Regions from separate parts of the Streptomyces sp. NPDC055189 genome, predicted to be linked through region 1. Evidence: riboswitches for the same ligand, from Rfam matches in the RefSeq annotation. Region 1 holds a riboswitch; each other region holds the start of a gene.
The links. Region 1 has a riboswitch for cyclic di-AMP ahead of ACWFR3_RS45265 (LysM peptidoglycan-binding domain-containing protein). Riboswitches for the same ligand answer to the same signal wherever they lie in the genome.
Positions count from the first base shown of each region.

Region 2: it holds a riboswitch for cyclic di-AMP, as region 1 does, so the genes downstream of both, ACWFR3_RS35150 (C40 family peptidase) here and ACWFR3_RS45265 (LysM peptidoglycan-binding domain-containing protein) in region 1, are expected to answer to the same signal.
Region 3: it holds a riboswitch for cyclic di-AMP, as region 1 does, so the genes downstream of both, ACWFR3_RS09305 (M23 family metallopeptidase) here and ACWFR3_RS45265 (LysM peptidoglycan-binding domain-containing protein) in region 1, are expected to answer to the same signal.
Region 4: it holds a riboswitch for cyclic di-AMP, as region 1 does, so the genes downstream of both, ACWFR3_RS42130 (M23 family metallopeptidase) here and ACWFR3_RS45265 (LysM peptidoglycan-binding domain-containing protein) in region 1, are expected to answer to the same signal.

Region 1 covers NZ_JBSGSG010000145.1:4,222-6,400, reverse strand. The annotation lists gene ACWFR3_RS45270 (hypothetical protein) at 131-517, shown strand; gene ACWFR3_RS45265 (LysM peptidoglycan-binding domain-containing protein) at 514-1,230, opposite strand; cyclic di-AMP (ydaO/yuaA leader) riboswitch at 1,233-1,397, opposite strand.
Region 2 covers NZ_JBSGSG010000072.1:22,716-24,894, forward strand. The annotation lists gene ACWFR3_RS35140 (ATP-dependent Clp protease proteolytic subunit) at 1-112, shown strand, start outside; gene ACWFR3_RS35145 (hypothetical protein) at 120-428, shown strand; cyclic di-AMP (ydaO/yuaA leader) riboswitch at 792-955, shown strand; gene ACWFR3_RS35150 (C40 family peptidase) at 959-1,432, shown strand; gene ACWFR3_RS35155 (DUF6328 family protein) at 1,563-2,069, shown strand; gene ACWFR3_RS35160 (LysE family translocator) at 2,086-2,179, opposite strand, start outside.
Region 3 covers NZ_JBSGSG010000009.1:80,905-83,083, forward strand. The annotation lists gene ACWFR3_RS09300 (M16 family metallopeptidase) at 1-814, shown strand, start outside; cyclic di-AMP (ydaO/yuaA leader) riboswitch at 1,030-1,193, shown strand; gene ACWFR3_RS09305 (M23 family metallopeptidase) at 1,206-2,009, shown strand.
Region 4 covers NZ_JBSGSG010000112.1:3,433-5,611, forward strand. The annotation lists gene ACWFR3_RS42130 (M23 family metallopeptidase) at 119-1,204, opposite strand; cyclic di-AMP (ydaO/yuaA leader) riboswitch at 1,216-1,362, opposite strand; gene ACWFR3_RS42135 (PP2C family protein-serine/threonine phosphatase) at 1,633-2,179, opposite strand, start outside.

The DNA of each region.
Region 1 (2,179 bases):
GGCTCGCACCAGTCTGACGTACCGTCAAAAGCCCCTGGTCTTCGCCTTCGTGCAGAGCAGCAAACCGGTCGCACCCGGGGCACCGGTCTGGCTAGCCTTCCGGCTGGAGCGAGAAGAGAGGAGCCGGACCGTGCGGCGGAAGTCCCCGCAGGAGAAGAAGCGGCTGAGCTACCGGAAGGACCGGCGCAACGCCTACGGCGAGAACGACAAGAGCTCCCGCAAGAGCATCCGCCGGAACAAGCGGGCGTCCAACAGCGCGAACCGGCGGCTCGAACATCTCGCTCTCACGCAGGGAGGCCGCTCCCGCGACACGGCCGACGCCGATGCCGGTGCCGACGCGATCGAGCAGAGGCTGGCCCGACGGCGGCCGAAGTCCTGGAAGAAGTTCCCCGACGCGCCGCTGGGGCAGGTCGTCGCCAAGGCCCTGGAACGGCGGGCCCGCATCCCCTCACAACGGCCGGAGCCCCGGACACATGGTGTGCCGGGGCTCACAGCGGATGGAACGGGGTCGGTCTAGTACGGGCCGTTCACGTTGTCGATCGAGCCGTACCGGTCGGCCGCGTAGTTGCACGCAGCGGTGATGTTGGCGACGGGGTCGAAGCTGTCGGTCGACGTGCCGGGCACGTGGTAGGCCTCGAAGGTGGGGTCGATGACCTGCAGGAGTCCCTTGGACGGCGTTCCGGCCACAGCGTTGGAGTCCCAGTTGTTGGTGACCTGGGGGTTGCCGGAGGACTCGCGCATGATGTTGCGGTGGATGCCTTCGTAGGTGCCGGGGATGCCGTGCTGGGCCAGGACGTCGAGCGACTCCTTGATCCAGCCGTCCAGGTTGTTGGTGTAGGTCTTGGCGGCGGCGGGCTTGGCGGAGAGCGTGTCCGACCGCTCGGAGCGGTCCGCCCGCTGGGCCGGGGCCTTCTCGTCGAGGGTGAGCTTGACTCCGGGCTGGATCAGCTTCGGGTCGTTGCCGAGGGCGCTGCGGTTGTCCTCGTACAGCTTCTTCCAGCTGCCGTTCACGGTGTGCTCCCGAGCGATCTTGGCGAGGGAGTCACCTGCGGCGACGACGTAGGTCTTGGGGGCTGCGGCGGGCTTGACGGCTGCGGCGGCCGGCGCCGCGCTCGCGGTGGTCGCGCCCAGCACCGGGAGGACGAGCACGGCCCCGCCCGCGCCTGCGGCGGCGATGTTGCGGTTGAGCGAGCTGGACTTGGGGCGGCGGTGCTTACCCTTTGCAGGCATGACGAATTCCTCTCCGTCGCCTGCGAGGTGAGCTGTCGGGTTCGGACGGGAGATGTCCGGTCGCACTGCGAATGCGACTTCACCCCGAGCCGTTCCGGAATCCGGATCGGCGGCTTACCTGGGTCCCCCGCTCCTGCCGTGCGTGAGTGTGTGGGTGGGAAGGGTTTCCGGACAGCGGCAGGATTCGGCGTTCCATCCGGATTGACTTTGACATTAAGCGAGAAAGCCGGGAGGGAACAAGACACGAATTCGCATAGGCAATGTCCGAGATCATTCCTCGGCGATAAGGATCTTTCGCTCTCATTGATCAAAAAGGCCAACTTTCGCCGCGCGCAACGGAAGTATGCGCAACGGCTTCCCTGGGGCCGCGGTCGGCGGCGTGACCCAATTCACTGAATCGAGCACGCGCAGGGTCGCCTTAATTGGGCCGAACATTCGGTAAGGCGGACGTCGGTAAGCGTATGCCTTTAATGGCATGAAAAGTTGTTTCGCAGTGCAAAAGTGGACATAAAGGTAGTTCGCTTTACGTATCAAAGCGGGCATATCGGCGTACTGTCGATGTCGCCCCGCCGCGCCTTCTCTTCTCGGCGGCATGGGCCGACAGGAGGCTGGCGATGGCGATGGCGATGGCGGTGAGAGGCGACGGGCATGCGGTGGGGGCTGTTTGGGATGCCCTGCCTTGAGTCCGCAGCGCTACCGCAGTGCGCGCGCTATCAGCAGAATCGGACCGCATCCTGGATGTGACGGCATATCAACATTCAATTCACGTCTGTGCATCAGCAATTCTTGCCCCCTGGCAGCTGATTCCCGTAACTCCCTTCCCGGGGACGGAAATTCGCGCGTCGACGTAACGAGATCCCGCCCGACGCCCCGTAAGGCGTTCGGTCGCGCCGCCGCAGGAGCGGCCGGGGGCCTCCTCCGCGCACCGCCGAAAATCGTGAAACACCCG
Region 2 (2,179 bases), on a different contig from region 1:
CCCCGAGGCCGTCGAGTACGGCCTGGTGGACCGGATCATCGCGAACCGCAAGTCATCCCTCGACACCCCGCACCTCGACGCCCCGCGTCCCAACACCCCGGAAGCGGGGTGAACCGCCGGTGCTGCCGCCCGAACTCCCCCCGTTGCCCGCACTCACCCGCGCCGAGGGCGAGTTAATCGACCGGTATCTCGAAGTGGTCGACCTGGTGGGCCGGATCAACCCCGCCCGCGCATCGGACACCTATGGCGGACTGCGCGCCGCCCAGGCCCTGGTCGGCAGCGCGACAGCCCTGCGGGACGCGCTGACGCTCATGCACCAGCGCGGCGAGAGCGCCGTGCACGCGCCGACGCTGGCCAGGGCGCTGCGCGTGCTTGACGGGGAGCGGCGAGCCGGGCGGGTCACCGTGCCGCCTCCGCAGGCGTCCTGAGCCCCCGTCACCACGGCCCTGACCCCCGAACCGTCCGGACCCGATTCCAAACGAACCAAACGGGCTACCTCGTTCGGCGTAGACATTCGTAGTCTTTCGAGCCGTCTTCGGTTGCGTCAGATGCGTACGCGTGGGCCGGAATTCTTCGTTCCGGTGCTGGTCGAACGATGCTCGGACCCCTTGGTCCGATCCCGGATCCGACCCTGTCCACCCGAACGGTTCAGTCGTGAGGAGGTTCACAAAACGCCGTTTCGGCTCGGAATTTGACCACTTGGCGGGTCAAGATCCCTTCCGACGACAAGCCCCCGCCACAGCGGCGGGGCGATCCGGGCGGACGCCGAGTCCTGCCGCCGCCCGGATGACCGGTCGACATCGGTGCATCGGCAGGAGTGGAGGACCCAGGCATGACGGGTCGGTCCGGAAGGTCCGGACGCCGACCCTTGGGGTGAAGCCGCACATCGCGGCCGGGCAACTTCGCCAGCCCGAATCCGACAGGTCATCCTTCACAGGCGGCTGACGAAGGGTTGCGCATGACTGCGCTGAATCATGTTCCGTCGCTGCTCACCAGGGCCGGTTCGGTATCCGCCCTCACGCTCGCCGTCGTAGGCGGCACGCTGGCGGCTCCGGGACTCACGTCGGAGGCCGAGGCCGCGACGCACGCGACCAAAGCGCTCAAGATCGCTGCCTCGAAGAAGGGCTCTCCGTACCGCTACGGGTCGACGGGTCCACATCGGTTCGACTGCTCGGGCCTGACCCTCTACTCGTTCAAGCGCGCGGGCAAGAAGCTGCCACGCACCGCCGCACAGCAGTACAACAAGACCCGTCACATCTCCGCGTCCAAGCGCGAACGCGGCGACCTGGTCTTCTTCCACTCCGGCCGGAACGTGTACCACGTCGGCATCTACGCCGGTAAGGGCCGGATCTGGCACGCCCCGAAGTCGAACACCGTGGTGCGGCTCGAGAAGATCTGGACCAAGAGCGTCTGGTACGGCAGGGTGCGCTGATCACCCGTCACCGATCTACGGCTGTCGGACGGTGGCGGCCTCACCGCCACCGCTCGACCGGCCCCCGTCGGGCGTTTTGACCGGCGCGTCCGTCAGGCGTGGAGAGCGTCGACGCGGATACTCGTGCGCCATGGCCGAAAACAACAGCTCCACCGCTGCGGGCGAGCCGTCGCGCAACGAGACGACCTTCGAACGCGCCGACCGCAACTTCTCGGAGATCCTCCAGGAGCTGCGCGTCACACAGGCCGGGGTGCAGATCCTCTTCGCGTTCCTGTTGACGCTCGCCTTCACCGAGCGCTTCCCGTCGCTCGACACGGTGCAGCGCGCCACGTACGTCAGCACGCTGCTGCTCGCCGTCCTCGCCGCGGCGCTGTTCACGGCACCGGCCGCCGTGCACAGGTCACTGTTCGGGCGGCAGGCCAAACCGCGGATCGTGCGGGTCTCGTCCCGCCTCGCCGGGTTCGGCCTGGTGGTCCTGGTGTTCGCGGTCGCCGGTGCCGTGCTCCTGGTCGTCGACGTGGCGGTGGGCAGGACCGGCGGGATCATCGCGAGCGCGGGCACGCTGGTGGTGTGCGCGGGCCTGTGGGGCCTGCTCCCGCTCCTGGTGCGTCGCGCGGCGGACAGGGACAGCGAATAGGCCACGCCGGACGATGTCAGCCGAGCAGCGCCTCGGTGAGGAGCACCAGGCCGAGCGCGCTGAGCACGACCCCGGTGCCGCCCTCGATGGCGCGGGCCACGCGCGGTTTG
Region 3 (2,179 bases), on a different contig from region 1:
CGACTCGGCCGCGGTGCGTGCCTTCTACGAGAAGCACGTACGCCCCGCCACGGCGACCGCCGTCGTCGTGGGCGACCTGACCGGCGTCGACCTGGACGCCGTCCTCGCCGACACCATCGGCTCCTGGACCGGCGGCACGGCCGAGCCGCGCCCGGTGCCCCCGGTGACCGCCGACGACACCGGGCGTGTCGTGATCGTCGACCGCCCCGGCGCCGTCCAGACGCAGCTGCTCATCGGGCGCGTGGGACCGGACCGGCACGACCGTGTCTGGCCCGCGCAGGTGCTCGGCACGTACTGCCTGGGCGGCACCCTCACCTCGCGTCTGGACCGCGTCCTGCGCGAGGAGAAGGGATACACCTACGGCGTGCGGTCGTTCGGCCAGGTCCTGCGTTCCGCTCCGGACGGCACGGGCGCCGCGATGCTGGCCATCAGCGGCTCCGTGGACACCGAGTCCACCGGACCGGCGCTCGACGACCTGTGGAAGGTCCTGCGCACGCTCGCCGCCGACGGCCTCACGGACGCCGAGCGCGATGTCGCCGTGCAGAACCTGGTGGGCGTGGCCCCGCTCAAGTACGAGATGGCGGCGTCCGTGGCGGCCACCCTCGCCGACCAGGTCGAGCAGCACCTGCCCGACGACTTCCAGGCGCAGCTGTACCGCCAGTTGGCCGCGACCGGCACCGTGGAGGCCACCGCGGCCGTGGTGAGCGCCTTCCCCGTGGACCGGCTCGTGACGGTGCTCGTCGGTGACGCCTCGCAGATCGAGGAGCCCGTCAGGGCGCTCGGCATCGGCGAAGTGAGTGTCGTCACCGGCTGAGCAGGGTGACAGCCTGAGTGACAGTCAGGACATATCGGGACCCCAGCGGCTGGAATTGGCCACTGGGGTCCCCGTATGTCCGAATTAGTAGGGAGGTTACGTGTCTGCCCTGTGGCGTGCGCTACAAAAGCTCTGATCCGTTTGTCGTTTGAAAGACGCCACGCTTAGCGTCTGGTCCGGCTGTTCGTCATGCAGTACGCCGCACCCGCGGCACCGGACAGTCATCGCCGAGTCCCCGTACGGCGCGAGCCAGGGGAGCCGGGGACCCACATGTCCCCTTGGGGTGAATCGGGAACCTTGCCGTGAGGTGAGGGACTCGTAGGAGACCTTCCTGCTCCGAACCCGTCAGCTAACCCGGTAGGCGAGAAGGAAGGAAAGGATCAGCCGCTTCATGGCGTTCACCCGTGCCACCGGGAAGCACCGTCGCCCGAGCCGCCTCACGCGTACGACCGCGAACGTGGCGGGCGTCGCCGCACTGACCACCACCGGTGTCATCGGAGGCCTGGCCGCTCCGGCGCTCGCCGCCGACGAAGCGCCGGCTCCGCAGCACACCGGCCTGACCCAGGCCGTCTCCGTCGGCGACTCGCTCGCCGCGAGCATCGACGCGCAGGCCGCTGCCCAGCAGCAGGCCGCCGACGACGCGGCGGCCGCCAAGAAGGCCGAAGAGGCCGCCAAGAAGAAGGCCGAAGAGGCCAAGCGCAAGGCCGAGGCCGAGGCGAAGGCCAAGGCCAAGAAGGAGCGCGAGGCCAAGGAGCGTGCCGCTCGCGAGGCCGAGCGCAAGCGCCTGAACACCTACGTCGCCCCGGTCTCCGGCTCGTACGTCTCCACGGGCTACCAGACCGGCGGCGCCATGTGGTCCTCCGGCAGCCACACCGGCATCGACTTCCACGCCGCGTCCGGCACCTCGGTCCACGCGGTCGGCTCCGGCACCGTCGTCGAGGCCGGCTGGGGCGGCGCCTACGGCAACAACGTGGTCATCAAGATGAACGACGGCACGTACACCCAGTACGGCCACATGTCGTCCCTCGGTGTCACCGTCGGCCAGGCGGTCACGCCGGGCCAGCAGATAGGCCTCTCGGGCTCCACCGGCAACTCCAGCGGCCCGCACCTGCACTTCGAGGCCCGCACCGGCGAGGACTACGGCACGGACATCGACCCGACCGCCTACCTCCGCTCGCACGGCGTCAGCATCTGATCGAGAGCAGCTGATCGAAGCGGTTCGCGCGACGCGCACCCGATTCACCGAAAGCCCCGGCTCATCGCGAGCCGGGGCTTTCGCCGTTCGGGTGCCGCCTTTGACCATGCCTCGCCTTTGGTCACGCATCACCTTTGGCCAAAAGTATCCATGGATTTCGGCCAGCCATC
Region 4 (2,179 bases), on a different contig from region 1:
CGTGCAGAACCGGGACATGCCGAACCGGGAGGTGCCGAACCGGCACACGCCGAACCGGCAGCCCTGGCGTCGGGGGGTTGTCGCCAGGACCGCCGGAGTTCCGGGGCTACTGGCTATCTCAGAGCGACTGGCCCTTGCCGCGCAGCCACGCCGCCGGGTCGACCCCGGTGGAGTCGCCGCCCGGGTGGACCTCCAGGTGGAGGTGGGCGCCGGTGACGTTGCCGGTCGCGCCGACGCGGCCGATGGTCTCGCCGGTGGTGACCTTCTGGCCGACGCTGACGCTCATCGAGGACTGGTGGCAGAACCAGAGCTCGGTGCCGTCGTCGAGTTCGAGGACCGTGCGGTAGCCGTACGCCCCCGCCCAGCCGGCCTCCTTGATGGTGCCGGAGTGGATGGCCTTGATGGGCGTGCCCGTCGGAGCCGCGAAGTCCAGGCCGGTGTGGTAGCCGGAGGACCACATGGAACCGGGCTGGCCGAAGGTGCCGGTGAGCGTGTACGAGCCGACGGGCAGTGTGTAGCTCTTCGCGAGCTTGGCCAGGCGCTCCGCCTCGGCCTTCTTCTTGGCCTCCGCCTCGGCCTTCTTCTTCGCGGCGGCCTTCTCGGCGGCGATCTTCTTCTCGGCCGCGGACTGCTTGGCGGCGGCCTGTTCGGCGGCCTGCTTCACGGCGGCTTCTTCGGCCGCCTTCTGGACCGCGTCGTCCGCCTGGTCCTGCTGGTTCTCCGCCTGCTCCATGATGCGCGCCCGCAGTGCCTCGCCGGCGTCCGTGCTGCCCTGCTCGGCATCGGCGGTGCTGAGGCCCGCTGCGCTCAGGGGAGCGGCGGCAACCGTCACGCCGTTGTCCGCGGCGGCGGAGTCGTCCGAGTCGCCGGCTATCAAAGAGCCCACGCCGGGCAGCGACTTGGCCTCCGGCAGCGAGTCCGTGACGGCCGACATGTCCGGCATCTCGATGGAGACCGGGGGCTTGCCGCCCTGCGCGGTGGCTATGCCGCCCGCGCCGACCGCGGCTATGACGCCTACGCCGAGAACCGTGGAGCTGCGGGCGAGCCCGCCACCGCCCCGCTTGTGGACGCGGTGCCTGCCGCGGACGGGACGGATGGACTCCTCGGTGGGATTCCATTCCTCCCAGGAATTTTCGTCATACCCACCGAAATCGTTGTCATTCGGTACGTACGCGCCTTGGGGGGCAGGGCGGTTGGACGCCACGGGGGCGCACTCCTTTCCTTCCTTCTCGCCTACCGGGTTAGCTGACGGGTTCGGAGCAGGAAGGTCTCCTACGGACAGCCGGCACGGATGCACGGATGTCCGATTCACCCCAATTAGTGGTTCCCCGGCTCCCTTTCGGGATTAGGCGCGTGCGCGCGGAGCCGACTCGAGTGACGGCTGGGACGACCGCGCTGCGTTATCGAACGTTAATAGACAGCGGGGTCGTATTCCAAGCCGTTCCGACTGATCGTTAACGGCATTGGCCTGTACTTAACGGGACACGGGGGTTCGGAACGGGGCGAGTTGACGCCACTTCTTCACACACCGGAGCTTCACAATTCCTTGACAGTACGTCAGTTGTTATGCGGAGTGGTGTCCTTCAGTCACGGCCGGTGACATCGATCTACGTGACCTGACACGGATCTCCGTCACCTGACGCCGTCCCCCGGCGCCGACGGCCGTCGCACCGCGAGCAGCGCCATGTCGTCGGTCGTCCCGCCGCCGGTGTGCCGCCACACTTCCTCGGTGAGCGTCGACAGGAGCGCGTCCGGGCCATCGGGTCCGGGGAAGATGCGGCCGCCGAGCCGGGCGGCCGGATCGTAGAACTCGCCCCGTCGGTCACGCGCCTCGGAGAGCCCGTCGGTGTAGAGCAGCAGCATCGCCCCCGGCGGGAACTCCGACTCGTCCGCGCGGTCCGGCCAGGCGCCCAGCTCCCCCATCCCCAGCGGCAGCGCGGGCTCGGTCGCGGACAGGACGCACAGCCGTCCGTCGCCGTGCAGAAGGAGCGGCCCGGGGTGCCCGCGGTTGATGAGGCGTACGAGACCACCGCCGTGCGGGATTTCCGCGAGGATGGCGGTGGTGAACCCCTCGAAGTCGTCGAGCCCGTCGCGTCGCGTGCCCTCACGCGCGAGGGCGCGCTCGAGGCGCTGCGCCACCGCCTCAAGGGTGGCCTCCTGCTCGGCGGCCTCCCGGAAC